DNA from 4 places in the Bacillus sp. SRL543 genome. Region 4 is predicted to be linked to each of the others. Evidence: predicted binding sites of a transcription regulator. Region 4 holds the regulator's gene; each other region holds the start of a gene.
What was found. Region 4 encodes CtsR, which represses protease genes until heat stress. Its sites were predicted from a motif close to ATGGTCAATAAAGGTCAAACA; they were not measured.
Positions count from the first base shown of each region.

Region 1: the regulator CtsR is predicted to act here: its motif matches at 1,791-1,811, upstream of clpB (ATP-dependent chaperone ClpB).
Region 2: the regulator CtsR is predicted to act here: its motif matches at 2,644-2,664, upstream of clpP (ATP-dependent Clp endopeptidase proteolytic subunit ClpP).
Region 3: the regulator CtsR is predicted to act here: its motif matches at 2,182-2,202, upstream of AC4E8B_RS08600 (ATP-dependent Clp protease ATP-binding subunit).

Region 1 covers NZ_OZ481794.1:1,501,889-1,509,764, reverse strand. Annotated here, with positions in the region: gene clpB (ATP-dependent chaperone ClpB) at 1-1,780, opposite strand, end outside; gene AC4E8B_RS07680 (YjzC family protein) at 1,985-2,164, opposite strand; gene AC4E8B_RS07675 (undecaprenyl-diphosphate phosphatase) at 2,324-3,136, shown strand; gene argF (ornithine carbamoyltransferase) at 3,215-4,171, opposite strand; gene carB (carbamoyl-phosphate synthase (glutamine-hydrolyzing) large subunit) at 4,168-7,281, opposite strand; gene AC4E8B_RS07660 (carbamoyl phosphate synthase small subunit) at 7,274-7,876, opposite strand, start outside.
Region 2 covers NZ_OZ481794.1:4,093,225-4,101,100, reverse strand. Annotated here, with positions in the region: gene AC4E8B_RS20975 (gluconeogenesis factor YvcK family protein) at 1-556, shown strand, start outside; gene whiA (DNA-binding protein WhiA) at 598-1,548, shown strand; gene AC4E8B_RS20965 (HPr family phosphocarrier protein) at 1,579-1,836, shown strand; gene clpP (ATP-dependent Clp endopeptidase proteolytic subunit ClpP) at 1,930-2,535, opposite strand; gene AC4E8B_RS20955 (DUF6241 domain-containing protein) at 2,873-3,379, shown strand; tRNA gene AC4E8B_RS20950 (tRNA-Arg) at 3,477-3,548, shown strand; gene AC4E8B_RS20945 (DUF4062 domain-containing protein) at 3,988-5,145, opposite strand; gene hsdR (type I restriction-modification system endonuclease) at 5,473-7,876, shown strand, end outside.
Region 3 covers NZ_OZ481794.1:1,692,382-1,700,257, reverse strand. Annotated here, with positions in the region: gene AC4E8B_RS08615 (CPBP family intramembrane glutamic endopeptidase) at 1-212, shown strand, start outside; gene AC4E8B_RS08610 (DUF8580 domain-containing lipoprotein) at 299-994, shown strand; gene AC4E8B_RS08605 (YkvI family membrane protein) at 1,033-2,076, opposite strand; gene AC4E8B_RS08600 (ATP-dependent Clp protease ATP-binding subunit) at 2,262-4,388, shown strand; gene AC4E8B_RS08595 (two-component system sensor histidine kinase NtrB) at 4,537-6,126, shown strand; gene AC4E8B_RS08590 (M3 family oligoendopeptidase) at 6,177-7,871, opposite strand.
Region 4 covers NZ_OZ481794.1:105,009-112,884, forward strand. Annotated here, with positions in the region: rRNA gene AC4E8B_RS00550 (23S ribosomal RNA) at 1-106, shown strand, start outside; rRNA gene rrf (5S ribosomal RNA) at 178-294, shown strand; gene AC4E8B_RS00560 (CtsR family transcriptional regulator) at 1,268-1,732, shown strand; gene mcsA (protein-arginine kinase activator protein McsA) at 1,760-2,308, shown strand; gene mcsB (protein-arginine kinase McsB) at 2,313-3,380, shown strand; gene clpC (ATP-dependent protease ATP-binding subunit ClpC) at 3,397-5,850, shown strand; gene radA (DNA repair protein RadA) at 6,075-7,457, shown strand; gene disA (DNA integrity scanning diadenylate cyclase DisA) at 7,461-7,876, shown strand, end outside.

The sequences.
Region 1 (7,876 bases), 1.4 Mb from region 4:
CTCTTGCACGGAGGACCGCATCTGCTACAAGGCTGACCGCTTCATCCTGCCCGATCACGCGCTGATGAAGGGTGTCTTCAAGCTTGAGGAGCTTTTCCCTTTCGCCTTCTACAAGTTTTGTTACAGGAATTCCGGTCCATCTAGCCACAATGCCGGCTATTTCATCCTCTGTCACCTCTTCGCGCAGAAGGCGCTCTCCCTGCTTCCGGCTTTCCTCCGACTCCAGCTGCCTCAATTCTTTCTCCAGTGCCGGGATAGAACCGTGCCGCAATTCAGCTGCTTTATTGAGATCGTAATTATTCTCAGCTTCCTGAAGGTCCAGGCGGTATTTTTCCAATTGCTCTCTTTTTTCCTGAACCTTATGGATGGCTTCTTTTTCAAGCTCCCATTTCGATTTCATGGAGTATGCCTTTTCTTTCAACCCTGCCAGTTCTTTCTGGAGGGCTTGGAGGCGTTCGCGGCTTGCATCATCGTTTTCTTTTGCAAGAGCCGCCTCTTCAATTTCAAGCTGCATGACGCGGCGAGACACTTCGTCAAGCTCAGCAGGCATAGAATCTATTTCTGTCCGTATCATGGCGCATGCCTCGTCAACAAGGTCAATCGCTTTGTCAGGCAGGAAGCGGTCTGTGATATATCTGTCAGAAAGGGCTGCCGCAGCGACCAGGGCACGGTCATGGATATTGACGCCATGATGGATTTCAAACCTTTCCTTAAGGCCCCTCAGAATGGAAATGGAATCCTCCACATCCGGTTCGCTAACAAGCACCTGCTGGAACCTGCGCTCAAGCGCCGGATCTTTTTCAATATATTTTCGATGCTCGTTAAGTGTAGTGGCACCGATGCAGTGCAGCTCTCCGCGCGCGAGCATAGGCTTCAGCATATTCCCTGCATCCATCGCCCCTTCGGTCTTACCCGCCCCTACAATCGTATGAAGTTCATCAATGAACAGAAGAATCCTGCCCTCACTTTTTTTCACTTCATTCAATACCGCTTTTAGCCTTTCTTCAAACTCGCCCCTGAATTTTGCACCTGCAACAAGGGAGCTCATATCGAGTGAAAATATCGTTTTATCTTTCAGGCCTTCCGGCACATCCCTGCGCACGATCCGCTGGGCCAGCCCTTCTACGATGGCAGTTTTGCCAACCCCCGGCTCGCCGATCAGCACAGGATTGTTTTTCGTTTTCCTGGAAAGGATGCGGATGACATTCCTGATTTCGCTGTCCCTCCCAATCACAGGATCCACTTTCCCTGACTTCACTTCAGCTACAAGATCTCTGCCATATTTCTTCAATGCTTCATAAGAAGCTTCCGGATTTTGCGAGGTCACTTTTTGATTCCCCCTGATAGCCATTATGGCTGTATTTAATTCGTCGGGACCAGCCCCAAGACCGGCCAGAAGCTTGCCCGCCTGAGTATTCCCCCGGGCTGCGGCTAGCATCAGATGCTCTGCTGAAAGATAAAGATCTTCAAGCTCCTGCATCATTTTCTCTGCCTCAGCAAGAAGCCTTTGCAGGGCAGCTGTTATATAAAGCTTGCCTTGTTCGGCTCCTCCCCCTGATACCTGGGGCTTCTTTGCGAGGCTGTCCTCGAGTCCGCTGCTGAAGCTTTCAGCAGAAGCCCCTGCTCTCTCAAGGATGCTGCTGACAAGGCTGTCTTCCTGTTCCATCAGGCTCAGGAATAGATGCGCTTCATCAACTTCCTGATGATGCATGATTGCAGCCTTTGACTGGGCATTCATGAAGCCCTGCTGCATCCTCTCCGTCATTCTGTTCAGATCCATGCATAATCCCCCTTTGACCTTTATTGACCTTTATCTATATTATAGACTTTTGTACATTTATGTAAAGAATTTAGGTGCCCTCTTATCTATTGCCTTTTCACTCCCGTTAAAAACAAGCTTTTACAGATTGGGCACCAGTAAAGCATACGGGGCGGGCAGCTATGGGAACATATGAAAAAACGAGGGGAATGATCCCCCCGCTTCTTAAGGTTTTCGCTGGTATGTCCAGATCCGGTTATGATTGGAAGCTTCCGGAAATGTGTCTCCCGCTTTCATTTTCAGCTGCTTCGGGTTATTGACATTGCTCCCGGTTTCACCGATTTCGATATATATCCCGTTATTGGGAGCCTTCTGGCCCGGACGGAATTGGCGGTTCTGCCCCATCGTGCAACTCCTCCTTTTAATTCAAAATCATTAATTATTATGCCCATCGGCAGCCTTGTTAAAGGAAGAAACAATTCCCACGCCCTGATATCGCTTTACACATCAAGCCGGTTATAGTTAAATGAAAAAGGATAAATTAGAAAATTGGAGGATAAACATTTGGAGGATTTTTACGATTTAGTCAAGTATCTGTTTTTAGGATTATTCCAGGGATTCACTGAGCCCATTCCCATCTCCTCCAGCGGTCATTTGGAAATAGCCGAGCATTTCCTGGGATTAAAAATAGAAGGCATGAGCTTCGCCCTGCTTGTTAATGCCGCTTCTTTGATCGCGGTACTGATCATTTACAGGGAAGACATCATAAGGCTTGTTAAAAACGGCCTCGTTTACATAACAACCAAGGATAAAAGGGCAGAAGCTGATTTCCGTTTTATCATTTATCTGATCATCGGCACCATTCCTGCCGGCGTCATCGGCATCCTGTTTGAGGATTACATCGATGAGCACCTTGCCAATATCAAGACAGTCGGGATCACCCTTGTAGTTACAGGACTTGCTTTATGGCTGATCCGCAATATGAAGGGGCAGAAAAATGATGCCGGGCTTACAGTCAAAGATGCCATTATTGTCGGAATCGCACAGGCGGTTGCACTCATTCCCGGAATCAGCCGGTCAGGGGCAACCATCGTTGCTTCCATGGGTCTTGGGATGAAGCAGGAAACCGCGCTCAGATTTTCATTCTTGCTGTATATTCCAGTCAGTGCCGGAGGAATGATCCTTGGCCTGAAGGACCTGCTTGGCGATCCGAATTTAAGCTCACTGGCCATTCCATATGCCATTGCCTTCATTGCTTCTTTAGTGGCATCCTATTTTTCACTGAAGTGGTTTATGAATATCATGGCTAAAGGGAATCTGATCTATTTTGCCATCTACTGCTTCATTGTTGGACCAATAGTCTATTTTCTCTCATAAAGAGAACAGGATTCACCATCTTAAAAAATTTGACAGTACACAAAAACCCAGAGTCCGCGGACTCTGGGTTTTAAGCGTTTATAAAAGCTCCGCAAGCAGCGCCTTCTGGGCATGGAGACGATTCCCCGCCTGCTGGAACACCGCAGAATGGCTGCCATCGATGATATCGGCAGCAACTTCCTCACCCCTGTGCGCCGGGAGACAATGGAGAAAAATATAATCTTGTTTTGCCGATGCTGCAAGCTGGCCATTTACCTGGTAAGACTTGAATATCTCAAGCCGCTCGGCATTTTCTTCTTCCTGGCCCATGCTGGTCCAAACGTCAGTATAAAGGATGTCAGCGCCTGCAGCTGCTTCAAAGGGATTATTCACTACTTCAATTTCCGCGCCGGTTTCTTTGCCAAACTGCTTTGCCAGTGCCAGCACCTTTTCCTGGGGTTCATATCCAGGCGGTGCTGCAATTGTCAGATTCATACCTACCTTGGCTGCTGCAATCATCAGGGAGTGGGCTACATTATTCCCATCACCTGCATAAACAAGCTTTAGTCCTTCAAGCCTTCCTTTCACTTCATAGATGGTCAGCAAGTCGGCCAGCGCCTGGCAGGGATGGTAAAGATCCGTCAGACCGTTGATTACCGGAATATCAGCATGCAGTGCAAGCTCCTCAGCCATCCCATGGGTAAAGGTCCTGATCATAATCGCATCAACATACTGGGAAAGAACTTTTGCTGTATCTGCAACTGTTTCCCCGCGTCCTATCTGAAGATCATTGCTGTTCAGATATAATGCGCTCCCGCCCAGCTGTATCATGCCTGCCTCAAACGACACCCTCGTTCTTGTTGATGGCTTTTCAAAAATCATCCCTAGTATCTTTCCGTTCAGAGGCTTTGAATCCTTGCCGAGCAGGGAGGCATTCTTCATCTTCTTTGCCTTCTGGACAAGGCCGGTAATCGTATCTTTTGAAAAATCAGCCAAAGTCAAAAAGTCCTTCCCTTGTATGTTAAGGCTCTTATCTGATGTTTGCGCGGTTATCATACTAGTGTCACATCCTTATTGAGTTGGTTATGCCATTCCTGCAGCGGGCATACTGCCCATTCCTTGACCTGGAGGGATTCCAGGAAGACATAGAGCGTTTCCGGCTGTGTAAAGACAGGGAGACGGTTTTTGACGGCAAATTCCCTCAGCAGAAAATCTTCTTGTGCTTCTCCCATGCTGAAGACAGCGAGTATGTTTGCATCCATATCCCGGTCTTCACCTGCCTTCTGAAGACTTATTCCAAAATTGGCCAATGTCTCATCAAGACCTTCCATACTATCTGTTTCGCCTCTTCCCGTCATGATTACAGGTGCTGCTGCAGGCTTCATTTCTTTATGAAATGCTTTTTTAACAGCTTCATTCAAGGAAGGGGCCAAGGCTATTCCTTCCCCTGTCGACCTCATTTCCGGTGAAGTTTTCGGATCCAGCCCTTTAAGCGCATAATTGGAAAACACCGGATACTTTACGCAGACGAACGGCAGATGATCGTACAAAGGCCCTTCTGAGTGGGGCAGTTTATATTTCCCAAGCAATATTTTTGTCGCAATTTGTACGAGAGGAACATTTGCCACCTTGCTGACAATCGGCACAGTCCTGCTTGCCCGCGGATTTACTTCAAGGAGATATACATTCTCACCGTCAACGATATACTGGATATTCATCAAGCCTTTATACGCCAGATGCTTGACGATTTTTTTGCCATAGTCGAACATTTTTTTCTTAGCTGCCCCTGAAAATGACTGTGCAGGCAATAAGGAGAGGCTGTCTCCGGAATGGACCCCGGTTTTTTCGATATGCTCCATGATGACTGGGACAAGTATGTTGTCCCCGTCAGCTGCAAGATCCAGTTCCGCTTCTGCTGCATGCAAAAATTGATCACAAAGCACCGGGTAGATGATTTCCTTTTTTCCCAGTAAGCCTGAAAGCTCGCTGCTGCTCCTGATTATGTGCATCCCTTTTCCGCCGATGACAAAAGACGGCCTGATCAGGATAGGATAGCCGATCCTTTCTGCTGCTTCTTTCAGCTCTGTATCCGATGAGGCAGTCTCCCCCTTGATCCGGGGGATCTCGAGAAAATCGAGGAGGCGGTAGAACAGATCCCGGTCCTCCAGGTCATCAATGACCGCCGAACGGCTGCCGAGAAGGTTGAGACCTGCCTTCTCCAGCTTGTCGGCCAGGTTAAGCGCGGTCTGCCCCCCAAGCTGGACAATGACATCTTTGATGCCTTCAGATTCTGCCACATTGAGGACAGCTTCCGGTGTGAGCGGTTCAAAATACAGGCGGTCGGCTGTGGCAAAATCTGTACTGACCGTTTCAGGGTTATTATTGATCATCACTGTTTCAATGCCTTCTGCTTTCAAGGCAAATACCCCGTGGACAGAGCAATAATCGAACTCGATTCCCTGCCCGATGCGTATCGGCCCGCTGCCGATGATCAGCACCTTCTTGTTTTCGCTCGGCAGCTGTTCGTTTTCCCCATAATAACTTGAGTAATAATAATTGGACTGTGCCTCAAATTCAGCTGCACAAGTATCCACCATTTTGTAAGAAGGCAGTATCCCAAATTGCTTTCGCTTCATCCTGACTGACAGGGCCTCTTCCTTCCACTCAGACGCAAGGTATTCATCGCTGAATCCTTTTTCCTTGAAAAGCTGCAGCTGTTCTTTACTTACAGTTTCAAGGGAACAGGATTCAATTTCCTTTTCCAGGCTGGCAAGGCTGGCAAAGCATTGAAGATAAAAGAGATCGATTTTTGTCAGCTCATGGATAAACTGGATATCATACCCTCTGCGCAGAAGCTCCATCACAATAAAGAAACGTTCATCTGTCTGACCCTTCATCCTGGTGACGAGGCTATCATCCGCCAAGCCTGCCAGCCCCGGGCTCTTCAGATCCAGATTGTCAGATTCAAGCGACTGTACTGCTTTCAGCAGGGCCCTTTCGATATTGCGGTCGATCCCCATCACTTCCCCTGTTGCCTTCATCTGGGTGCCAAGCCTGCGGTCCGCTCCTGAAAACTTATCAAATGGCCATCTTGGGAATTTCACAACCATATAATCAAGTGCTGGCTCAAAGCTTGCATACGTATCGCCTGTAACCGGGTTGATGAGCTCGGACAGGCTGTATCCTGCTGCCAGTTTGGCAGCCATCCGGGCTATCGGATACCCTGTTGCTTTAGAAGCAAGGGCAGAAGACCTGCTGACCCTCGGATTGACTTCTATCAGGTAATATTTTCTGCTTTCGGGATCAAGGGCAAATTGAATATTGCAGCCTCCGATAATCCCGAGTGCTGAGATAATTTTAATAGAGGCAGAGCGAAGCATCTGATATTCTTCATCAGTCAGAGTCTGGGAAGGTGCGATGACAATTGAATCCCCGGTATGGACGCCGACAGGGTCGATGTTTTCCATATTGCAGATGGTGATGCATGTGTTATCTTTGTCGCGCATCACTTCATACTCAATCTCTTTATAGCCGGCAATGCTTTTTTCCACAAGGCATTGGGAAATCGGGCTTTCGAGGAGCCCTCCCTCGACGAGAAGCATGAATTCTTCCATTGAATGGGCAATTCCGCCGCCTGAGCCGCCGAGCGTGTAAGCAGGGCGGACAATGATTGGAAAGCCGGAAGCTTCGGCAAACCGCTTCGCTTCTTTTGCTTCCCTGACGATTTCGCTGTCAGGGACAGGCTCATCAAGCTCTTTCATCAGCTGGCGGAATTCCTCCCTGTCCTCGCCCTTTTTGATGCTTGCAATCGGGCTGCCGAGCATTTTGACTTTATATTTTTCCAGCACCCCTGTTTCGCTCAGTTCCATTGCCAGATTCAGGCCGGTCTGTCCTCCAAGGGAAGCCAGCACGCCGTCCGGGCGTTCTTTTATAATGATTTTTTCAAGTGAATCCGCAGTGAGCGGCTCAAAATAAATGGTATCCGCATAGCTGTGGTCTGTCATGATTGTCGCAGGGTTGTTATTCACCAGGATGACTTTATAGCCTTCCTCTTTCAGCGCCATGCAGGCCTGTGTCCCCGCGTAATCAAACTCTGCGGCCTGCCCGATGACAATAGGGCCTGATCCTATTACAAGTATTGAAGTGATCGTCTGGTCTTTAGGCATAAGCTGTTACTCTCCCATGTGCTGCATTGATTATTTCGATAAACTCATCAAATATATACTCTGCATCCTGCGGCCCGGGATGTGCTTCCGGATGGAATTGGACTGTGCTGAGCGGAAGTGACTGATGGACAAGGCCTTCAACCGACCGGTCATGAAGATTATGGAATCTTGTCTTTAAGCCGGTTCCCTTCAGGCTTTTTTCATCCACAACATAACTATGATTCTGAGATGACATCATGACTTTTCCTGTCCGGGCATCTGCTATTGGATGGTTGGCCCCCCTATGGCCAAAAGCAAGCTTCTTTGTGTCTGCACCAAGCGCCAGGGCTGCAAGCTGATGGCCCAGGCAAATTCCCAGTACCGGAAAGTTGAAAATCAGCTTCTTGATATCCGGGAGCATCTCTGTCAGCTGCTTTGGATCTCCAGGTCCATTTGAAAGCAGGATAGCATCCGGCTGCATAGCCTTGATTGCCTCAAAGGTTGTGTTGTAAGGAACAGTGGTGATCCGGCATCCGCGCTTCAGCAGCGATTCAGCAATCGACTTCTTGTTTCCATAGTCGATGAGGACGATATGGATGCTGCCGCTGCCAGCCGG
Region 2 (7,876 bases), 970 kb from region 4:
GATTGTTTCCGGAGAATCAAAGATTCCATACTCGGGGAAAAGGATCAAAAAAGTGTTCCTCAGCCCGGGGGATATCAATGCCCTGCCGGAAACCATCCAGGCCATCAGGCAGGCTGACCTTATCATCATCGGGCCTGGCAGCCTTTACACAAGCATTCTTCCTAACCTCCTCGTTCCGAACCTGGGAAGAGAGGTCTGCAATGCGAAAGCCAAAAAAGTATATATCTGCAATCTGATGACACAGGCCGGGGAGACGCTTGATTTTACGGCGAGCGACCATGTGAAGGCAATATATGACCATATGAACTGTTCTTTTATCAATACGATACTTGTCAATAATGAAGATATTCCGATAGAAATACAGGAGCGGTACAGCGAGGAGCTGGCCAAGCCTGTCCATTATGATGTTGCCAACCTGCAGGGGCTGGGCCTCGAGGTGGTCCACGGCGAGATTGTCAGCCTGGACGGAGGCGTCATCCGCCATGATACACAGGAAGTGGCAAATATTTTATTTTCTTTACTAATAAATGAAACCAGCAAGCGATATAAAGCGTAAATATAAATGTGCAAGCGTTTGTCTGGGCGGGGGGTGAAGGTATGTCTTTCGCTTCGGAAACGAAAAAGGAATTAACCAACCTTGAAGTTAAAGACTGCTGCGGAAAAGCTGAATTATCAGCGCTAATTCGGATGAACGGGTCACTCTCTTTTTCCAGCCGGAAATTAATTGTGGATATCCAGACAGAGAATGCCGCGATAGCGAGAAGGATTTATACACTGACGAAAAAGAATTACACCGTTCAAGTAGAGCTGCTTGTACGAAAGAAGATGCGCCTGAAAAAGAACAATGTTTATATTGTAAGGCTGGCGCAGCAGGCGCAGGAAATACTCGCCGACCTGAAGATCCTTAAAGCGGGATTTGATTTTACACATGATATTTCTGAGGAGCTTGTGAAGAAAAAATGCTGCAAGCGCTCCTATCTGCGCGGCGCCTTCCTTGCCGGCGGATCGGTGAACAACCCTGAAACATCTTCTTATCACTTGGAAATTTTTTCACTATACAAAGAGCATAATGATTCTTTGTGTGAATTGATGAATATATTTGGCTTGAACAGCAAGACGCTTGAAAGAAAGAAAGGCTTTATCACGTATTTGAAGGAAGCGGAAAAGATCACCGAATTCCTGAACATCATCGGTGCCCACGGAGCGCTGATGCGCTTTGAGGATATCCGGATTGTCAGGGATATGAGGAACTCGGTGAACAGGCTTGTAAACTGCGAGACCGCCAATCTTAATAAAACAATCGGGGCGGCCCTCAGGCAGGTTGAGAATATCCGTTATATCAAGGAAACTGTCGGGCTTGATATACTCCCGGAAAAGCTCAGGGAAATAGCAGAGCTCCGGGTGGCCTATCAGGATGTGACCCTGAAAGAGCTTGGGGAAATGGTTTCAGGCAGCCATATCAGCAAATCAGGCATTAATCACCGCCTAAGAAAAATAGATGAAATAGCAGAAAAACTGCGTTTAGGCGAATCTATAAAAGGCAATTAGAAATAAGATAATATGGGAGGTTAGAGAGAAATGGTTGAAAAACAAGTGGAAGTAAAGCTGCGGACCGGCCTGCAGGCCCGTCCTGCCGCCCTGTTTGTTCAGGAGGCAAACCGATTTTCCTCAGATATCTTTTTGGAGAAAGACGGAAAGAAGGTCAATGCAAAAAGCATCATGGGCCTTATGAGCCTGGCAGTCAGCTCAGGCTCAGTTGTAAACCTGGTGGCTGATGGAAGTGATGAAGAGGAAGCACTCGATGAGCTTTCGAAATATATCCAGCAGGAAAGCTGAAAAATCTGAAAAGCACCCTTGGCATTTATGCCGGGCGCTTTTTCTTTTTGCAGCAAAAAAAGAGAGCTGATCCTGTCAGCTCTCTTTACTCTTTTACTTGTCTTTCTTTTCTTCCAGGACATTGCGGGTGATGATCTGGTCGATCAGCCCGTATTCCAATGCTCTCTCAGCTGTCATGAAATTATCGCGGTCAGTATCTTTTGCGATCACTTCAAGCGGCTGGCCTGTACGTTCTGAAAGGATCTGGTTCAGCTTTTCGCGAAGGAAAAGAATGCGCTTTGCGGCAATTTCAATTTCCGTTGCCTGGCCCTGCGCTCCGCCCAGCGGCTGATGGATCATGACTTCACTGTTTGGAAGGGTATAACGCTTGCCTTTCTCGCCTGCTGCCAAAAGGAATGCACCCATGGAAGCGGCCATCCCGATGCAGACTGTGGAAACCTTCGGACGGATGTACTGCATCGTATCATATATCGCCATACCGGCAGTGATGCTGCCGCCAGGGCTGTTGATGTACAAAGTGATATCCTTTTCAGGGTTCTCTGCTTCCAGGAATAGCAGCTGCGCTACAATGGAGTTAGACACATTATCATCGATCGCACTTCCAAGCATGATGATGCGGTCTTTCAGAAGGCGTGAATAAATATCATATGCGCGCTCGCCCCTGTTTGTCTGTTCAATAACTGTAGGGATTAAATTCATTTGTCAGTTCCTCCTTCAAGATAAAGATCCAACATACAACGGATTAAAGCATGTTCTTCCATAAGAAGAAATATTTTGGGTTCTGTATGTAATCATTATGATACACTCATGGTCAATAAAGGTCAAACAAATCGCTTATGGAAATCCAATATATGCTGCAATCATTTTATTCTCTCTTTTGCAGGATATACCTGCTTAATGCCGTATAATAATTGCATTGATAAAAATTTCCTTATCCATAACCATCATACCCACCTCTTCTTTTTTTAAACAAACACGATGTAAATCGGAGCAGTGGTATGGACATGTAAATCAGATGATTTTGGAGGCTGCCGTTTTGTCAAAAAAGAAACAATCATTTTTTCACAACAAGCTGCGCCTGGCTGGGCTGGGCCTGATCATCCTGGCGCTTGCAGGGTTTGCTGCCTATAATTATGCCTCATCCGGAAAAGGAGAGCGTGCTGCAGAAGAAAGGACTGCTGATTCCAAAGGGGAAAAGGATTTGAAAAAGCTCTTTCCCGACAATATGGAAGAAACAGCTGTCCAGCAGGCCATCCATGATATGAGCCATCAAAAAGTAAAGGCCGAAAGCAAATGGGGTGCCCTGCAGATCACTCCTGACAGGATCAGCAGGCTGATGAATGTGGTCGAAGCCAATGAAATGAACTACCAGCATTCAGATTTATATCTGGATATCCTTGAAAGATGGAGTAAAGGCGACTTTTCGTCTGCAGCCAGGGACCATAACAGCATCTGGAAGCTTCAGGGCGGGACTGTCGGAGAAGCCAAAGGGCTCCTGAGCGAGGAAGAGGAACAAAAGTATATTGAGAAAAAGTTCAAATAAAAAATGGCTGCCTCAAGTCAATTGATCTTTTAGCATTGACAATAAGCTGCCGGTTTTAGTATTATATACTAGTGTCTTATAAAAGACATTAGATATTGCCCTCGTGGTGCAACGGATAGCACGTAAGATTCCGGTTCTTGAGATGTGGGTTCGATTCCTGCCGAGGGCGTACCAATATATCAATGAGTTCCTATGTTTGTATGAGTTTTATACGAGCATAGGAACTTTTTTTGTTTGAGTGCTTTTCATTCGTGTATACCACGCAATGACTAAAAAGATAACGCCTTTTTATTATTATTTCTCCTATATTAAAGAATGCGATACTTTTGTTTAATGAAATATTTGTAAAAATAGTCAGTCAGATATATACTTGGGATCCATTTATGAAACTTTTTAGAGGGGATATGTGAGATAGTAGCAATTAAAGGATCTTACACCTTCATTATTGTTGAGAATCCAAATTCTTTTGGAGATGATTTTTGTAATATTACTTTTGGACAAAAAAAAATATCAAAGCCTATATCACTTTGATACTTTTATATCCATAAGGTCCTGTTTTTTTGACAAATTGGGAATTAGAGGATTAGGCAGCAGTTAAAATTATACTTTTACGATACAGGTTCACCATCTTTGCGAATTACTTCATCAATTATTAGTTGTTTATCATCGAATTGTTTACTATCCTCTGAGTGTTTTTCTTCATATGGTTTTTCAATATATCTGATAAACCTAAATGATGATATTGGATCATCTAAAATTGCGTTTACAATTGCTTGTTTAGAATCGATATTTAAGTGACTCAATTCTTCCCATTGCCTTGAAAAATCATTAACTACCCTTAACGGTATTCTAACTTCAAAGAATGTATCATCCTTTAAAATTACATGTGTAAAACGATCGTTGTTATCAACAATTTCCTTAACGTTAACAGCATTTAATAAGTCACTCCAAGAAATATTTTTGATTAATAAATCATGTCTTCTCATGGTGATTTGATAAAGAAAGTCAATCATACGTCTGTATTTAATTGCACCTTTTGCAGTTTCTTTTAAGTCTGAACTTGAAATAGAGGTCATAATAGCAGTTTTAATATCAGCGATTTGATTTGCTAAATAATCCATTCTTTTTTCATCTAATTGTTTGTTTCTTTGTTCTGCTAACAATCTCTGAAAAAGTCCTGACCACTGTTTTCTTAAATATGATTCTATATCTTCCATTCTTGAAAAAGGTGTAATACTATTGTTTTCATTTCTTAGTCTTAGGAAGTTAATAAACTCAAAGATATAATTTGCGGTGTCAGGCTTATCTATTGAAGGGAAGATTATAGAGTTTATTATCCCCTTATCTTTATTTTTTTCGTAAACTAAGTGATCATGATTTACACTACTATCAATAAACGTAAAGATGGGAATTTCATTTTCAATTGCTTTTAAGACTTCTAATTGAGTAATAGACATACTTTCCTTTTCTTCAAAAACTGCTTGTCCACTACTTAACTCCTTCAATATATCAAAGTTAAGTTCTTCAAATGCTTTTGGTATGGCTTTTCCTCCAAAACGTGAACCTATAATTAAAATTAACATATCACAGTTCTCAACTTCTTTTAAACAACTGGTATGAGTATGGGAGCGTGGATCATAAAGTATATCTGCGTAATCACTCATAACAGGTTCATAACCGAAGTTAGAAACGAATCCTCTTAACTGGGATCTAACTACATTTAAATCATAACAAGTTGATGAAATAAATATTTTAGGATTTGCCATGTTTATCCCTCCATTAAATGATAGGAATAATTATACAACTAATTTTCTAAAAACAGGAGAGTTGAAAAGGAAAAAATGCCATTATATGTTGCTTTTCATTTTTAAATGAAGAGTTTAGTACGATTGGCGACACTATTCTCCTTAAGATATTATCTCACTATAAAATTCAATTTTAACTAATCTATTTAACTTAATGAAATATCGATTTTTATTAACACAAATATAAAAAGTAAAGGACATAACTAGCTACTAACTACGTTATACACTAACTTTTGTAAGTATATAGTATAATGGACACATACAATTATTAGGAAAATGGTGATAACAGTGAATAGCAACTTTTCATTTTACCAAGGGAAATGGGATGTACTTGCTAATTTGGGTGAGACAGCTGAGAGAAATGTATATCATGATCCCCATACAACAGTAATGAAACTGCGATTGTTCGCTGAAACATTGACTAAGTTTATTCTTGCTGCTGAAAATATTAAAGAAGCATATGGTACAACACAAGTAGATCGCATTAACACTTTGAGACGGGAAAGGTTACTTGAGCCTGAAATAATTGATATATTAGAAGCTCTGCGTCGCAAAGGGAATGTAGCGATGCATGAAGCGGATTATGGAAAAGTAGAGGAAGCAAAGGCTTTGTTGCAATTAACGTTCCGCTTGTCTATTTGGTTCATGGAGGTATATGGTGATTGGGACTTTCAAGCATCAGAGTATATAGAACCTCTAGAACAAACAGAACAGAGTACAGAAACACTTCAGAAAGAATATGCGGAGAAAGTCAAAAGGCTTGAAGAAGAATTAGAAGCGATTCGTCAACAGGCGCAAGTGGAACAAGAAGAGGTAAAAATCGAGCGTAAAAAGATTTCCAAAAACTTTATGCGTCGACAGCAATTAACTGAAGCTGAAACACGTACGATTATTGATGGAAAACTACGTGCTGTTGGGTGGGAAGTAGACACAACTGCACTGAATCACCAAAAGAATGGAACGCTGCCAGAGAAAAATCGAAACATGGCAATTGCTGAATGGAAGGTGGATGGCGGCAGGGTTGACTATGCGTTATTTATTGGCTTAAAGCTTGTTGGCTTTATTGAAGCTAAGGCAAAAAAGAAAACGATCCCTGGTGCATTAGAAAGCCAAACCAAAGTGTATGCAAAAAATGTGGTACAAGTCGAAGATGAAGTCATCACACCTACAACTGGTGATTATAAAGTGCCGTTTTTATACGCAACGAATGGTCGACCATACTTGAGGCAACTTCAAGAAGAGTCAGGCATCTGGTTTTGGGATTCACGTAAACCGTTGGAGCATGCTCGCCCACTAGAGGGATGGCACTCACCTGAGGACTTGCAGCTTCTTCTTAGTCAAGATGATAAGGATGCAAATAAACGATTAGAAGAAGAGGATATTACGAAGTTTGGCTTGCGACATTACCAGCAGAGTGCTGTACTCACAGCTGAAGAGGGATTAAAAGAAGGGCAACGAAGAATGCTCATTGCGATGGCAACGGGAACTGGGAAAACTCGTACAGCTATCGCTCTAATGTATCGCTTAATTAAGTCCAAAAAATGTCGCCGGATTCTTTTCCTTGTAGACCGTAATTCATTGGGGAAACAGACAGAGGACGCACTTAAGGATACAAAAATTGAAGGGTACTCATTTGCTGATATATACGATGTAAAGTCTTTAGAAGACATGTCTCCAGAAATTGAAACAAAGGTGCAAATTGCAACAGTACAGGGACTGGTTCGGAGACTTTTCTATAGCGATAACGAAAAGCTTCCAAGTGTAGGCCAATATGATTTTATTATTGTAGATGAAGCACATCGTGGTTATACAAGTGATAGAGAAATGTCAGAAGAAGAATTAGAATTCCGTGATCAAAATGATTATATCAGTCAATATCGACGTGTAATTGATTATTTTGATGCGGCAAGTTTAGGACTTACTGCAACACCTGCTCTTCATACAACAGAGATTTTCGGTATGCCTATTTTTAAGTATTCTTATAGTGAAGCGGTTCTGGATGGCTACTTAGTTGACCATGAACCACCATATCTGTTTAAGACGGAACTTTCACAAGTCGGCATTACTCTTGAAAAAGACGAAGAAGTTGAAGTGTATGATGTGGATAAAGGCGAGATTCAACTAGAAAAAATGGAAGATACCGTTCATTTCGAGGTTGAGCAGTTTAATAAACGAGTGATTACTGAACCTTTTAATCGAGCAGTTCTAAACAAATTGGTCGAATACATTGACCCGACAGGAAAAGAGAAAACCCTTATCTTTGCAGCTACTGATCAACATGCGGATTTGGTTGTTCGGTTACTAAAGGAAGCCTTTAAAGAGCGTGGCGATGAAATTGAAGATGATGCCATTATGAAAATTACTGGCTATATCTATAAGCCATTAGATGCCATTAAAAGGTTTAAGAACGAGCGGCTGCCAAATGTCGTTGTAACGGTTGATTTACTTACCACAGGCATTGACGTTCCACCAATAACAAATATAGTATTCTTACGGCGTATACAGTCTCGTATTCTTTATGATCAAATGCTTGGACGTGCAACCCGTCTTTGTCCCGACATAGGAAAAACACACTTTAACATTTACGATGCAGTGGGCATCTACGATAAATTGCAAAGCTATACAGAAATGAAACCTGTTGTAAAGAAACAAAATTACAGTATCGGTGAACTATATGAATCACTTGCCAATG
Region 3 (7,876 bases), 1.6 Mb from region 4:
GCTACATAAGACCAGGATGGGCCGTGCCTTTGGCTGCTTTACTTTACGCCTCTGTCCATTTCTATTCCGGCTATCCGGCCCTTGCCCTGGCCGCCCTTGCTGCCGGACTGTTCTGGGGATATTTGTATGCATGGAAGAAAAGCCTGCCTCTGGTCATTGTCTCACATCTCCTATTTGATCTGTTCATTTTCGTCATCTTGCCATTGAGCTGATGAAATCAGGATAATTTGTAACTTTCTGCCGATAACCACCGTCTACTCTATTATAAAACTTCATGATATACAGGAGGAATGCTAGGATGAACACACTTCAAAAACTATTGCTGGCTACAGGGATTCTTTCACTCGCACTCGCCGGGTGTGGAACTTCAGAAGACACAGGCAGTGAAGACAACGCAACAAATACAGAAGAAACAGCGGGCACAGCAGACGGCACCCAGGAAACTGATGACAATTCAAATGGTGCTGGCACAGAGCAGAATGATGATCAGTCTGAAGGAGAAGAAAACGCGGAATCAGTCAGTTCTGAAATGGAGCAGGAAAAATCCCTGTCATATCAGGTGAATGGTGAAACGATGGAAGAAACTGCAGTCCTTGAAAAAAGCGACAACCAGAATTATTCCATGTATGTCCTTCCTTCATATGAACTGACAGCTGAAGAGCCTAATAAAGATGTTCTTTATCTGACAGAAAATGATCAAGTATTCATGAGGATTGAGCTGCTGCCTGAGGATATAGACTGGGAAATGGCTGAAGAGAATGCAAAATCCCAGCTGACAGCGGTAAGCAGTGAGGTGCAATCTGTGGAGGCTTCTGATGATGAATTCTTCCAGGATGCGATCATTTACGAAGCTGCTTCTGAAGAAGATAAAGCAGCGGTCTACCTGCTTAAAAACGATGTACAGCACCTTAAGCTGAGCATCTACACAAAAATTGAGGCCGATCACACAGATGCATTCATTCAGATGGCAAAAACCATTTCAGCAGAGAAATAAGAGAAACAGGCCGATGAATCACCTCATCGGCCTGTTTTTTATGCTTCTTTCCCTTCTGCCGGCTTTATCCAGAGCAGGACAATAAATAGAATGCTGACATACCCGAATATCGGATAAAGATAGGAAAGCAGTGTACTGTATTCTATCATGCTGATTAAACAGGTAATTAAGTAAATCCCCCCGACAATCCAGATCGCCGGGATTGAAACATACTGCCTTATCTGCCTCTCCAGCCCGAATATATTCCCGATTATCGAAGTAAAGATCTCTCCATAAATGATCAGTACAAACAGGCCGTAAAAACCAGAAGCAAGATTTTTCATGATAACAGCCATGGGTATTTCGTACATTTCCAGATCAGGAAGCATAATAAGAGTCAGATGGCTTGATAAAAGGATGATGGTCAATGCTGCCCCTCCGATATACCCTCCCAGCCTAATGGTCCGGTCATCCTTTATCTCAGCTGCAACAGGCACCAGGACTGCCTGTGCCAGGGCCAGATTGAGAGCGGTATAGGAAAATGGCGCAGCCACAGCTTTCCATCCATCCTCCGCAAACGGAATGAACAGCATCTGTTCCTGAAAGCCCGGAAGCTTTATAGAAATGAACATTAAGATAAAACTGAAGGCAATCATCATAGGGACTACAAATAAATTCACAGCAAACAGGCCTTTAATGCCGATAATCATTACAACCACCGATAATATGATCGTTGCAAGCACCCCTGAGAGCTTGGTCAACCCAAGCTGCTCCTGAAATACAGCTCCTGCACCGGACAGCATGACTGCACATACGCCAAGAAGCATGATCAATGTCAGGACATTGATCACTTTCCCAAAATATCTGCCGAACAGATAATCATTCAGCTCCTGGTAGGATTTTGCCTGTATCCGGGCTGAGATCCTCATCAGCTTCGTTCCCAGCATAATAAATATATATCCGCTCATCAGAATTCCGATCAGCCCGATAAACCCGAACCGGGTAAAAAACTCTACTATTTCCTTGCCTGTTGCAAAACCCGCCCCCACGACTGTACCAACATAGACAGCAGCAATCTGCAAGGCTCCAGTCCAGTTCTTCACGAAACCGCCTCCTCCCCTTCATGTATATGACCGGCTTTTCCAACAAAGACGAGCTTTTCAAAACAATTCACTGCTATGGCTAAAATTGCCAAGTCTAATTGCTTGAAAGTCAAATTAGGTCAAAGTATAATAAAATCAAAGTTAGTCAAAGATAGTCAAAGTCAACATACAGGAGGCATTGATTGATGAACTGTGAAAAATGTCAACAAAACCAGGCAACAATCCAATTAAGGTTTAATATAAATGGCAATAAAATAGAAACACATCTCTGCAGCAGCTGCTATCAGGCCGAAAAGCAGAAAATGAACGCTTCCTTCGGGTATCAGAATCCCTTTGAGGCTTCCGGAATGGAAGACCTGTTCAAACAAATGGGCGCCGGTGAAGGCATTGCCGGCAAGGAAATGAAACAGCAGCCAAGCCAAAAGCCAAACGGCTTTATTGACCAGTTTGGCAAAAACCTGAGCAATGCAGCGAACGCAGGCTTAATAGATCCTGTCATTGGCAGAGATGAAGAGATTGACCGTGTCATTGAAATTCTCAATCGGAGAAATAAAAATAATCCAGTACTGATCGGGGAGCCCGGTGTCGGGAAAACTGCCATTGCAGAAGGGTTGGCGCTGAAAATTTCTGAAAAGAAAGCACCACGCAAGCTGCTGAATAAAGAAGTTCATCTTCTTGATGTCGCTTCGCTTGTTGCCAATACCGGCATTCGCGGCCAGTTTGAAGAACGGATGAAACAGCTGATCACAGAGCTGCAGGAAAGAAAAAATATTATCCTGTTCATTGATGAAATCCATCTTCTTGTCGGAGCAGGTTCCGCGGAAGGCTCCATGGACGCGGGCAACATCCTGAAGCCTGCTCTTGCACGCGGCGAACTTCAGGTGATCGGTGCGACTACTTTAAAGGAATATCGCCAGATTGAAAAAGACCCGGCGCTCGAAAGGCGCTTCCAGCCTGTTCACATTCAGGAGCCAACACAGGAACAGGCTTTAGAAATCCTGAAAGGCCTCCAGTCTAAATATGAGGACTTCCATGAAGTCACCTATTCGGAAGAGGCGCTGTCAGCATGTGTCACTCTGTCAAGCAGGTATATCCAGGACAGATTCCTTCCGGATAAAGCCATAGATCTGTTGGATGAAGCAGGATCAAAAATCAATCTGACAGCAGAATATACACCTGGGGAAGAAATTGAGCAGAAGCTGGCTGAAATATCAGCAGCCAAAGAAGAAGTCCTGAAGAAAGAAAATTATGAAGAAGCGGCCAAGCTCCGCGAACAGGAAATCCAGCTTGAAAAAGCATTGAACAATGATTCCGCAGAAAGACCAGTTGTAAAAGTGGGACATATCCAGGAAATCATTGAAAGAAAGACCGGCATTCCGGTCGGCAAAATCCAGCAGGATGAACAATCCAAGATGAAGAACCTGGAAAAATCCCTTTCCGAAAAAGTGATCGGCCAGGAAGACGCAGTTAAAAAGGTCGCCAAAGCAGTACGCAGAAGCAGGGCTGGATTAAAATCCAAAAACCGCCCAATCGGCTCTTTCTTATTTGCCGGACCGACCGGTGTTGGTAAAACCGAACTGACAAAAACACTTGCTGAAGAGCTCTTCGGCTCTAAAGACAGCATGATCAGGCTTGATATGAGCGAATATATGGAAAAACACAGCATATCAAAAATCATCGGTTCCCCTCCGGGATACATCGGCCATGATGAAGCTGGCCAGCTGACTGAGAAGGTGCGGAGGAATCCATACAGCATCATTCTGCTGGATGAGATAGAAAAAGCCCATCCTGACGTACAGCATATGTTCCTGCAGATTATGGAAGACGGACGCCTGACAGACAGCCAGGGCAGGACCGTCAGCTTTAAGGATTCTGTTATCATCATGACGAGCAACGCCGGTGCAGGACACAGGGAAATCAAGGTCGGTTTCGGCAGCAGCGAAGCAGTCAAGGAATCAGGGATCCTTGATTCTCTGGGCAGTTTCTTCAAGCCTGAGTTCCTGAACAGATTTGACAGCATCATAGAGTTCAAACAGCTGGAAAAAGACAGCCTGCTGAAAATTGTACAGCTGATGCTTGCAGAGCTGAATACGGCACTGAAAGAACAGGATATGCTGCTGACTTTCACTGATGAAGCTGTTGAAAAATTGGCCGAGCTTGGCTATCATCCGGCGTTTGGAGCCCGTCCGCTTAGAAGGGCAATCCAGGAGCAGCTGGAAGACAAAATTGCGGACTTTATTCTGGAAGATCCATCCTGCAGGCAGCTGCATGCAGACCTTCTGAATGGAAATATTGCGGTTACTGGAAAATAAAAGATTCAGTTCAATTATGAAAGACATACAGAAGCCTGATTCAGGCTTACTGTATGTCTTTTTCTGTTGAGATGCGAAAGTTTTCCAACAAATTCTGACAAATTGTGATAAAATTGGTGAATAAATCATCCGAAAGGCACCAAAAGCCATGAACAAAACAAGCCTGATAGAAAGCCGGAATAAGCTTCTGATACAGCTGCTCTGGCTGTTTTACATAATAGATACAGCTTTTTACTCATTTGTCGATCAGCGTTATGATCTGCTGTGGCCGCCTGTCGGCCTCGGCTTTTGCCTGCTGCTCACCGGTCTCAATTATCTTAAGCCAAAGCCGCACTATATGATGATTGTAATCCTGGCCAGTATATACAGTTATCTGTTTTACCTGAACCTGCAGCTTCCTTATTTGGTCAATTATATTTTTCTGGTATTCGGGATCATATTATCAGCCTTTTACCAGAGCTATCTTGCCCTTGGCATTTCCACCTCGCTGGCTGCCATATCCCTCATAACCCTGAATGCGGCCAATGGCCATATAATTGCCGAAATGTCCGGCCCCGAGGACCTGCCTTATATTCTCCTTTTTGCCCTGCTCACAAGCATTCTGCTGTTTTTCATGATCAAACACGCGAACAGGCTGTGGGAAAAAGCGGAGAGAAATGAAATGAATGCGAGGAAGGACCTGGAATCGACCAAGTCCTATATTGACGCTTTTTTTGACAATACCAGCGATTCCATTGTAATTGCAGATGCAGATAAGAAAATCCTCAGGATGAATGACAGCTTCTGCCTGCTGTTTCACTCGGCAGCTCCTGAGATCGGGGACAGCCTTGAAACCATCATGGCGGATGAAAATGGTGAAATTTCCGCTATGCTTGATTCGGCGCTTCATGGCCGCAGTATTTCCGGTGCTGAACTTTCTTTTCCGGGTGTCAGTGATGAGCCAATCGTGCTAGAGGCAACCGTATCCCCTGTCTATAATTCTCAGCATAAGATTTTTGCAGCATCGATGGTCATAAGAGATGTTACTGAAAAGAAAAAGCTGGAAGAGTATCTGCGTAATTCTGAAAAACTGAAGGTCACAGGTGAAATGGCGGCGAGCGTTGCCCACGAAATTAAAAATCCATTAACTGTCATATCCGGCTTTATCCAAATGATTGGTGAAAAAGAGAATGATTACGGGCAATACATTTCCATCATTCATTCTGAGCTGGAGCGGATGAACGGGATCATAAATGAATTTCTGTATCTATCCAAACCGCACACACCATTGATGAAGCCTCAGCGTATAGAACCACTTTTAAGTGAAGCAGCCCTTCTTTTTGAATCTGAGGCACATTATAAAAATGTGCATCTTCTGAAGGATATTGCTCCTGGCTGCGGAACTGTCCTTTGCGACGCCGGCAAGCTGAAGCAGGCATGCATCAATCTTGTGCAAAATAGCATTGACGCTATGCCGGAAGGCGGTGTTGTAAAGATCACGTGCAGACAGACCATCTGCGGTGAAGCAAAAATTTTAATCGAAGACAGCGGATGCGGAATGCCCGAGGAACTTTTGCAGAATATCAAAAAACCTTTCTTTACCACAAAGGAATCAGGCACTGGCCTCGGACTGATGATTACAGAGCAGATTATCCAGCAGCATAAAGGAAGGCTCTCAATCACAAGCAGGGTGGGAGCTGGCACAACTGCCGAAATCCGTCTTCCCCTTTTTACAGAAGATCTGGACGGCAATCAATAAAATAACATTACCAACAAGAAAGAGCCGGGGAATCCCCGGCTCTTCTTATTTTACAGGCTTTTGTCATCTACAGAATTCAGCCAGCTTTCAATTTCACCGATCACGGATTCTACACAGCCTTCCTCAAATGGCGAAAGGAGATTGGCTTCCTTTACCAGCTCTGTGAAAGGAAGGCTTCCGCCTAAACCGCACAGCTTGACATAATCGCTCCAGGCGTCTTCCTGGTTTTCCCTTGAACGCTTCCAGAACTGGAAAGCACAGATCTGTGCAAGCGTATAGTCAATATAATAGAAAGGAGAATTGAAGATATGCCCCTGGCGCTGCCAGAAACCGCCATTCTCCAAATACTCATTTCCTTCATAGTCTTTATGCGGCTGGTATTTCTTTTCAATTTCCCTCCAGGCCTGCTTCCGCTCCTGTGGAGTAGCCGTGTGGTTTTCATAGACCCAATGCTGGAATTCATCGACGCTTACGCCGTAAGGAAGGAATAGCAATGCTGAGCTCAGATGGGAAAACTTATACTTTTCCGTATCTTCCTTAAAGAAATTCTCCATCCAGGGCCATGTGAAGAACTCCATGCTCATGGAATGTATTTCCGCCGCTTCATATGTCGGCCAGTTGTACTCCGGAATTTCAAAATGGCTGCTGGAATATACCTGGAAGGCATGGCCGGCTTCATGTGTCAGTACATCGATATCCCCTGAAGTCCCGTTAAAATTTGAAAAGATGAACGGTGCTTTATGGTTTTCGATATAAGTGCAGTATCCGCCCCCTGCTTTCCCCTTCTTCGCCACAAGATCCATCAGCTGATTTTCATCCATAAAGGAAAAGAATCTGCCTGTTTCTTCTGACAGCTCATCATACATTTTCTGGCCGTTTTCAATGATCCATTCAGGGCTTCCCTTCGGCACTGCATTGCCGGTCTTATATTGGAAAGGCTCATCATAGTATTTTAGCTCATCAAGGCCGATTCTTTCCTGCTGGCGCTGCTTTAGCTTTGATGCAATCGGAACAATATGCTCTTTGACCTGGCCGCGGAATTTAGCCACCATTTCAGCATTATAATCCGTCCGGTACATCCTGTAGTACGCCAGCTCCACGAAGTTATTGTAGCCAAGCTTCTGTGCAATTTCAGTCCTCACTTTGACAAGGTCATCATAAATCCGGTCAAGATCCTCTTCATTGTCAGCAAGGAATCCAAAACGCGCCTCCTGCGCTTTTTTCCTCATTTCCCTGTCGGTTGATTCAGTGAAAGGTTCCATTTGGGCAAGCGTCCGCTCTTCCCCTTCAAAATCAATCTTGGCAGAGGCCATCAGCTTCGTATATTCCGAGGAGAGCTTGTTTTCCTTCTGCATCAATGGAAGTATTTCAGGCTTGAATACCTTCAGCTGGGCATCAGCCAGTGCAAATAGCTGTTTCCCCCACTTTTCTTCAAGTTCTGCACGGAACCTGGAATCTACCAGTTCTTTATAATATTCCGTTACGTAGCCTTCTAGCTGCGGCTGGACTTCATCCATATAATCCTGTTCATTTTTATAAAATTCGTCATTTGTATCAATCGAATGGCGGATATAGCATAAATTGAACATCGTCCCGATATCATTGCGAATCTGATTGATTTCCTTCATCGCTTCATTCTGATCATCAGCACTTGCTGCCCCCTTGAACTTCTCCAGCACAGCCTCAAATTTCCTGCCCGCTTCGTCCATGTCTGGACGGACATATGTATATTCACTGAAATTCATTCTTT
Region 4 (7,876 bases):
GTCAAGCTAGTAAGATCCCTGAAAGATGATCAGGTTGATAGGTCTGAGGTGGAAGCGTGGTGACACGTGGAGCTGACAGATACTAATAGATCGAGGACTTAACCACAATTGATTACTCAGTCATTCTTCTTCTTATACATTATCTAGTTTTGAGGGAACAAAACCTCATCTAAATAGTCTGGTGGCGATAGCGAGAAGGTCACACCCGTTCCCATACCGAACACGGAAGTTAAGCTTCTCAGCGCCGATGGTAGTTGGGGGTTCTCCCCCTGTGAGAGTAGGACGCTGCCGGGCGAAACGAAGAACAGTCTGCGTGACTGTTCTTTTTTTTGCGCTTTTTTTAGGCAAATGGAGAGGGTATTAATAAGAAAAGTGCTTTTGAGCGGAAACTAGTGGTTGGGTGGACGAATGAGCAGTGTTTTTAAAGGGGAGAATGGGCGCTTTAATCGCAAATTTAATTAACTGGCATGATAATCTACCAACTTTGCGATTAATTTAATCAAATAGCTAGTTAATTTACCGAATTGCTCATTTAAATTACCGAATACCCCATTTAATTTACCATTTGCCCTAAAACAACTATAGCCCATCCGCTAAATTCCTGATATTGCTGGAAAAAGAACGCCGGGTGGGCAAATGTGCCGTATTTTTGATTAGAACAACGGGTAGAGCAGCTGCTTAAACCATGAATTTAATCGTATGGCGCGATAATCTACCGACTTTGCGATTAATTTAATCAATTGGCCAACTAATTTACCGAATTGCACATTTAATATACTGAATTACCATCATATATTACCAACTCCCCTAAACATCATCCATAGCCCAACCGCTAAGCAACAGTCCTAAAAGCCCATCCTCAGGCACGCTAACCGCCACCGCCACTCCCACCAACCACTCCCGCCGCCCACGCCCAACCACCAACTCCAATAACCATCGTCCGAACACTCTAAAAATCTTGCAGAATCCTCTCTTATTACCGAGTTACCCTCATATATCCCACACCGCCCGCGCCGGCTCTTCCCCGCCAGCAGCAAAAGTATCAAGCAAAAACACGCCCTCGCTTTCTCAAAATCAACTTTCCCGCCCCATGACAAGCACCCAAAAGCCCATCGTCTGAATACTCTAAAGAGCTGGAAGAATTTTCACTTGCTACGTTTGAGAAATTTATTAAATGGGAAAATTAATAAGGCGTCCATCTTGCAACTTTTTACATAATTCATTTATAATTAAAGTCAAATATAGTCAAAGTCAGGGAGGGGGAGGCCTGGTGAGGAATATATCCGACATAATCGAGAAGTACCTGAAGGAAGTTTTGGAGCTGAGCGAACGGGAAAGTGTCGAGATTAAAAGAAGCGAAGTTGCTGATAAATTCCAATGTGTCCCCTCGCAGATCAATTATGTCATCAATACCCGCTTTACAATTGAAAAAGGATACATTGTTGAAAGCAAGAGGGGCGGCGGAGGATATATCCGGATCATGAAGGTACAGTCCTATGATCATGCAGATCTGATTGATCAGCTGCTTCTGCTGATTCAAAGCAGGATATCACAGGGTAGCGCCGAGAGCGTTATTATACGTCTGGTTGAAGAGGAAGTTATCACACGCCGTGAAGCAAAGATCATGCTTAGTGTAATCGACCGGTCGGTTTTATATATAGAACTTCCGTACCGCGATGAGTTGCGATCAAGAATGCTAAGAGCAATGTTGACTTCATTAAAATATAAATAAGAATTAAGCAGCTGGAGAGGTGAGTGCATGATTTGCCAAGAATGTAATCAGAGGCCGGCAACGCTGCATTTTACAAAAAGCATAAATGGCGAGAAGACCGAGTTTCACCTTTGTGAGATCTGCGCCAAGGAAAAAGGCGAAATGTTCATGATCAATAATCAGGCTTCAGGCTTTTCCCTCAACAGCCTGCTGGCGGGGCTTTTGAATATCGAGCCGTCCCTGCAGCAGCCGAAGAAAGAGCAGATGCCGCAGGAGCATATACTGCAGTGCAGCAAATGCCAGCTGACCTTTAAGCAGTTCATTAAAATCGGAAGGTTTGGCTGCGCCCACTGCTATTCGGAATTCAAGGGGCAGCTTGACCCGATCCTGAAGCGCCTCCACAGCGGGAACTGGTCTCATAGAGGGAAGATACCGGCAAGAGCCGGCGGCAGCATTCAGCTCAGGAAAAAGATTGAGGATATGAGAAAAGAGTTGAAGGATTTGATCCTGCAGGAAGAGTTTGAAAAAGCTGCCGAGCGCAGGGATGAAATACGGTCCCTTGAAAAGCAGCTGAGCAGCGGCAGGGAGGGGGACTGATATCGTGTCACTGGAACGTTTTATCAGCCAGGCGGTCAGTTCTTGGATGAGTGCGGAAGGCCCTGATTCGGATATCGTACTGAGTTCCCGCATCCGTCTGGCAAGGAATATGAATGTATATAAATTTCCCACTTTATTTTCAAATGAGGAAGCGCAAAGCATCATTGAAGATATACGGCAGATTTCTGCTGAGAAGCCTTTCCCGGGGATTGGCAGCATGGAGCTTCTTGAGATGGGGAGTGTGCAGCCTCTTCAGAAGAGGGTGCTTGTCGAAAAGCATCTGATCAGTCCAACTCTGGCTGAGCAGTCTCCTTATGGGGCTTGCCTCCTGTCAGAGAATGAAGAGGTCAGCATCATGGTCAACGAAGAAGACCATATCCGGATTCAATGTCTGTATCCTGCTTTCCAGCTGACCGAGGCACTTGAGATGGCCAATGAGCTGGATGACTGGCTTGAAGGAAATCTTGAGTTTGCCTTTGATGAAGACTATGGGTACCTTACCAGCTGCCCGACCAATGTCGGAACTGGGCTCAGGGCTTCAGTCATGATGCATCTCCCCGGCCTGATGCTCACCCATCAGATGAACCGGATCATCCCGGCCATCAATCAGCTTGGGTTAGTGGTGAGAGGGACTTATGGCGAAGGGAGCGAGGCGCTCGGCAATATTTTTCAAGTGTCCAATCAGATCACGCTCGGAAAGTCGGAGGAAGACATTGTAGAAGATCTGAAGAGTGTCGTGGGCCAGCTTATCGCCCAGGAAAGATATGCCCGGGAAGCATTAGCAAAGACATCCAACATACAATTAGAAGACAGAGTGTACCGTTCCTATGGGGTTCTCTCCAACAGCCGGATCATTGAAACAAAAGAAGCGGCAAAATGCTTATCTGATGTCCGGCTGGGTATAGATATGGGATACATCAAAGATATTTCAAAAAATATTTTAAATGAATTGATGATTCTTACACAGCCCGGTTTCCTGCAGCAATATGCCGGCGGGCCGCTGCGGCCTGAAGAACGTGATATTAGAAGGGCTGCACTTATACGTGAAAGATTAAAAATGGAAAAACAATAGTCGGGAGGATGAAAATATGATGTTCGGACGATTTACTGAAAGAGCTCAAAAAGTATTGGCATTAGCACAGGAGGAAGCCATTCGCTTAGGACACAGCAATATCGGTACAGAGCACATCCTGCTCGGCCTTGTCCGTGAAGGAGAGGGAATTGCCGCAAAGGCGCTTTATGCACTCGGGCTGGGTTCAGAGAAAATCCAAAAAGAAGTGGAAAACCTTATTGGCCGCGGCCAGGATTCCTCACAGACTCCCCACTATACGCCAAGGGCTAAAAAGGTCATTGAGCTTTCAATGGATGAGGCAAGAAAACTGGGCCACTCTTATGTCGGCACAGAGCATATCCTGCTCGGCTTGATCCGCGAGGGTGAAGGGGTTGCGGCGAGGGTGCTGAACAACCTGGGAGTCAGCCTCAATAAAGCCAGGCAGCAGGTGCTCCAGCTTCTGGGAAGCAATGATTCAGGAAGCCATCAGGGAGGATCTGCGGCAAGCGCCAACACACCTACCCTTGATAGCCTTGCACGAGATCTGACGGCCATTGCCAGGGAAGGCAGCCTTGATCCGGTCATCGGCCGAAGCAAGGAAATCCAGCGTGTCATTGAAGTGCTGAGCCGCCGGACAAAGAACAATCCGGTCCTGATCGGAGAGCCTGGCGTCGGTAAGACAGCCATCGCTGAAGGACTTGCACAGCAGATCATCAACAATGAAGTGCCGGAGATCCTCCGCGACAAACGGGTCATGACGCTTGATATGGGAACGGTTGTAGCCGGAACAAAATACCGGGGCGAGTTCGAAGACCGTTTGAAAAAAGTAATGGATGAAATCCGCCAGGCAGGCAATATCATTCTCTTCATCGATGAGCTTCATACACTGATCGGTGCAGGCGGGGCGGAAGGGGCAATCGATGCTTCCAATATCCTGAAGCCATCCCTTGCGAGGGGCGAGCTGCAGTGCATCGGCGCCACTACCCTGGATGAATACAGAAAGTATATCGAAAAAGATGCGGCGCTTGAAAGGCGCTTCCAGCCGATTACGGTTGATGAGCCTACAGCAGAGGAGTCGGTCCAGATTCTGAAGGGACTGCGCGACCGCTACGAAGCCCATCACAGGGTATCCATCACAGACGAAGCCATCGATGCCGCAGTCAAGCTCTCAGACCGCTATATTTCAGACCGGTTCCTTCCGGATAAAGCAATCGATCTGATAGATGAAGCCGGCTCAAAGGTGCGCCTGCGTTCATACACTACTCCTCCTAACCTGAAGGAGCTTGAAATGAAGCTTGAAGAAGTCAGGAAAGAAAAAGATGCTGCCGTCCAAAGCCAGGAGTTTGAAAAGGCTGCATCCCTCAGAGATTCTGAACAGCGCCTGCGCGAACAGCTGGAGGAAACGAAGAAGAGCTGGAAAGAAAAGCAAGGGAAGGAAAACAGCGAAGTCACAGTGGATGATATTGCATCTGTCGTGGCAAGCTGGACTGGAATTCCAGTAGCGAAGCTGGCCCAGACAGAAACAGCCAAGCTCTTGAATATGGAAGAGATCCTTCATTCCCGTGTCATTGGCCAGGAAGAAGCAGTCAAGGCGATCTCCAAAGCGGTCCGCCGTGCACGAGCCGGCCTGAAGGATCCTAAGCGCCCGATCGGCTCCTTCGTATTCCTCGGCCCAACAGGAGTTGGTAAAACTGAGCTTGCGCGCGCGCTGGCAGAAGCGATGTTCGGCGATGAGGATGCGATGATCCGCATTGATATGTCCGAATATATGGAGAAGCATTCGACTTCCCGCCTTGTCGGTTCGCCTCCGGGATATGTAGGCTATGAGGAAGGCGGCCAGCTGACAGAAAAGGTCCGCAGGAAGCCATACTCGGTTGTCCTTCTGGATGAGATTGAGAAAGCACATCCGGATGTATTCAATATCCTCCTTCAGGTTCTTGAGGATGGACGCCTGACAGACTCTAAAGGCCGGACAGTCGACTTCCGCAACACAGTCCTGATCATGACATCCAATGTCGGGGCAGAATCGCTGAAACGGAATAAATATGTCGGCTTTAACATCCAGGATGGAGAGCAGGACTATAAGGACATGAAAGGCAAGGTAATGGAAGAGCTTAAGAAGGCCTTCCGTCCTGAATTCCTTAACCGTATCGATGAAATCATCGTGTTCCACGCCCTTGAGAAAAAACACCTCAAGGAAATTGTTACACTGCTGTCCGACCAGCTGGTTAAACGCCTGCAGGAACAGGAGATCGTCCTTGCCCTGACAGATAAAGCAAAAGAAAAAATCTCTGAGGAAGGCTACGATCCTGAGTACGGTGCAAGGCCGCTCCGCCGTGCAATCCAAAAGCATATTGAAGACCGCTTATCAGAAGAGCTTCTAAAGGGCCAGGTGCTGACAGGGCAGAATGTCATCATTGATGTAGAAGATGGGGAATTTGTCGTGAAAACAGAAGAATCTCCTGAAACTGCAACAAACTTATCTAAATAAACGTCATATTATATAATAAAAAGGTACACGGTGCACAATGCGTGTACCTTTTTCCATTCAATGCAATTCACCCTGTTCTTGGGGATAGGAACCATCTGTTTCCGTAATTTTCCTTAGGCAGGCATTTTTATATAAGCCGGGAAGTATAATATACTTTCCCTATAATGAAACTAATAGTGCACTTTTAAAAGATAGAAGAGATTGAGATAGAAAGGGAGAAACGGATGGCAAAAAGAAAGACCAAATTCATCTGCCAGGAATGCGGCTATGAGTCCCCCAAGTGGATGGGCAAGTGTCCTGCCTGCGGGCAGTGGAATACAATGGTGGAGGAAACAGAAAAGCCTGCGGCTGCAGGAAGAAGGGGTGCATTCGCCCACTCAGCTGGCGTAACCCTCGCTTCAAAAGCGACGCCGATCACATCAATTGAGACAGTGAATGAACCGCGGATTTATACAGACCTGAAGGAGCTCAACCGCGTTCTTGGCGGAGGGGTGGTAAGGGGATCTCTTGTGCTGATCGGAGGCGATCCCGGGATCGGGAAGTCGACGCTTCTTCTGCAGGTTTCATCCCAGCTTGCCCGAAAGGATCATTCTGTCCTTTATATTTCCGGGGAAGAATCTATGAGGCAGACAAAGCTCAGGGCTGACAGGCTTGGGGTGGTATCAGATAAGCTGCTGGTATATGCAGAAACGAATCTCGAGGAAATCAGCCGGACCATCGAAAATGAAAACCCTAGCTTTGTTATTATTGATTCAATCCAGACTGTCTTCCATCCGGACATCACCTCGGCGCCCGGAAGCGTCTCACAGGTAAGGGAATGTACAGCGGAGCTGATGAGGATTGGAAAGACAAAAGGCATTGCAATTTTTATTGTCGGGCATGTCACGAAGGAAGGCTCGATTGCCGGTCCCAGGCTGCTCGAACATATGGTCGACACCGTCCTTTACTTTGAGGGTGAAAGGCATCATACCTACCGCATTCTCAGGGCTGTTAAGAACCGTTTCGGATCAACCAATGAAATGGGCATTTTCGAAATGAAGGAATTCGGCCTTGAAGAGGTGGAAAACCCATCGGAAATCTTCCTTGAAGAGCGCTCCCAGGGGGCTTCGGGGTCGACGGTGGTTGCCTCTATGGAAGGGACGAGGCCGGTGCTGGTTGAGATCCAGGCGCTGATTTCACCAACAAGCTTCGGTAATCCGCGGAGGATGGCCACCGGAATCGACCATAACCGCGTCCCGCTTTTGATGGCTGTGCTGGAAAAGCGCGTCGGGATGCTTCTGCAAAATCAGGATGCTTATTTGAAGGTGGCAGGCGGTGTTAAGCTGGATGAGCCTGCGATTGACCTGGCAATTGCCGTCAGCATCGCATCAAGCTTCAGGGATAAGCCGACACAGGCATCGGACTGCATCATAGGAGAGGTAGGCTTGACCGGTGAGGTCCGCCGCGTCTCCAGGATTGAACAGCGCGTCCAGGAAGCTGCCAAGCTTGGGTTTGAAAGGATCATCCTTCCAGCGAAGAACCTTGGAGGCTGGGATCCTCCGCCGGGTGTGCAGCTGATGGGGGTCAATACAGTGAGCGAGGCGCTAAAAGCAGCATTAGGAGGATAATAAATGGAGAATAAAAAGCTGGGGGAAAAGACCCGGAGTGAAATTCTGAAATTTTTGGCACCAGGAACACCGATACGCGAGGGGATAGATAATGTCCTTCGCGCCGACACAGGCGGCCTGATTGTACTGGGCTGCGATGAGAAGGTAAAGGCGATTGTAGACGGAGGCTTCCAGATCAATTGCCCTTTCACGCCCAGTTATCTGTATGAGCTGGCCAAAATGGACGGCGCCATTATCCTGAATGAGACAGGCAGCAAAATTCTCATAGCGAATGCGCAGCTTGCCCCGAACCCGGGCATCCCTTCTTCGGAAACCGGGATGCGGCACAGGACAGCAGAGCGGGTGGCGAAGGAGACGGGGGCGCTGGTTGTCGCCATTTCACAGCGGAGGACTGTCATCACGCTCTATCAGGGCCATTT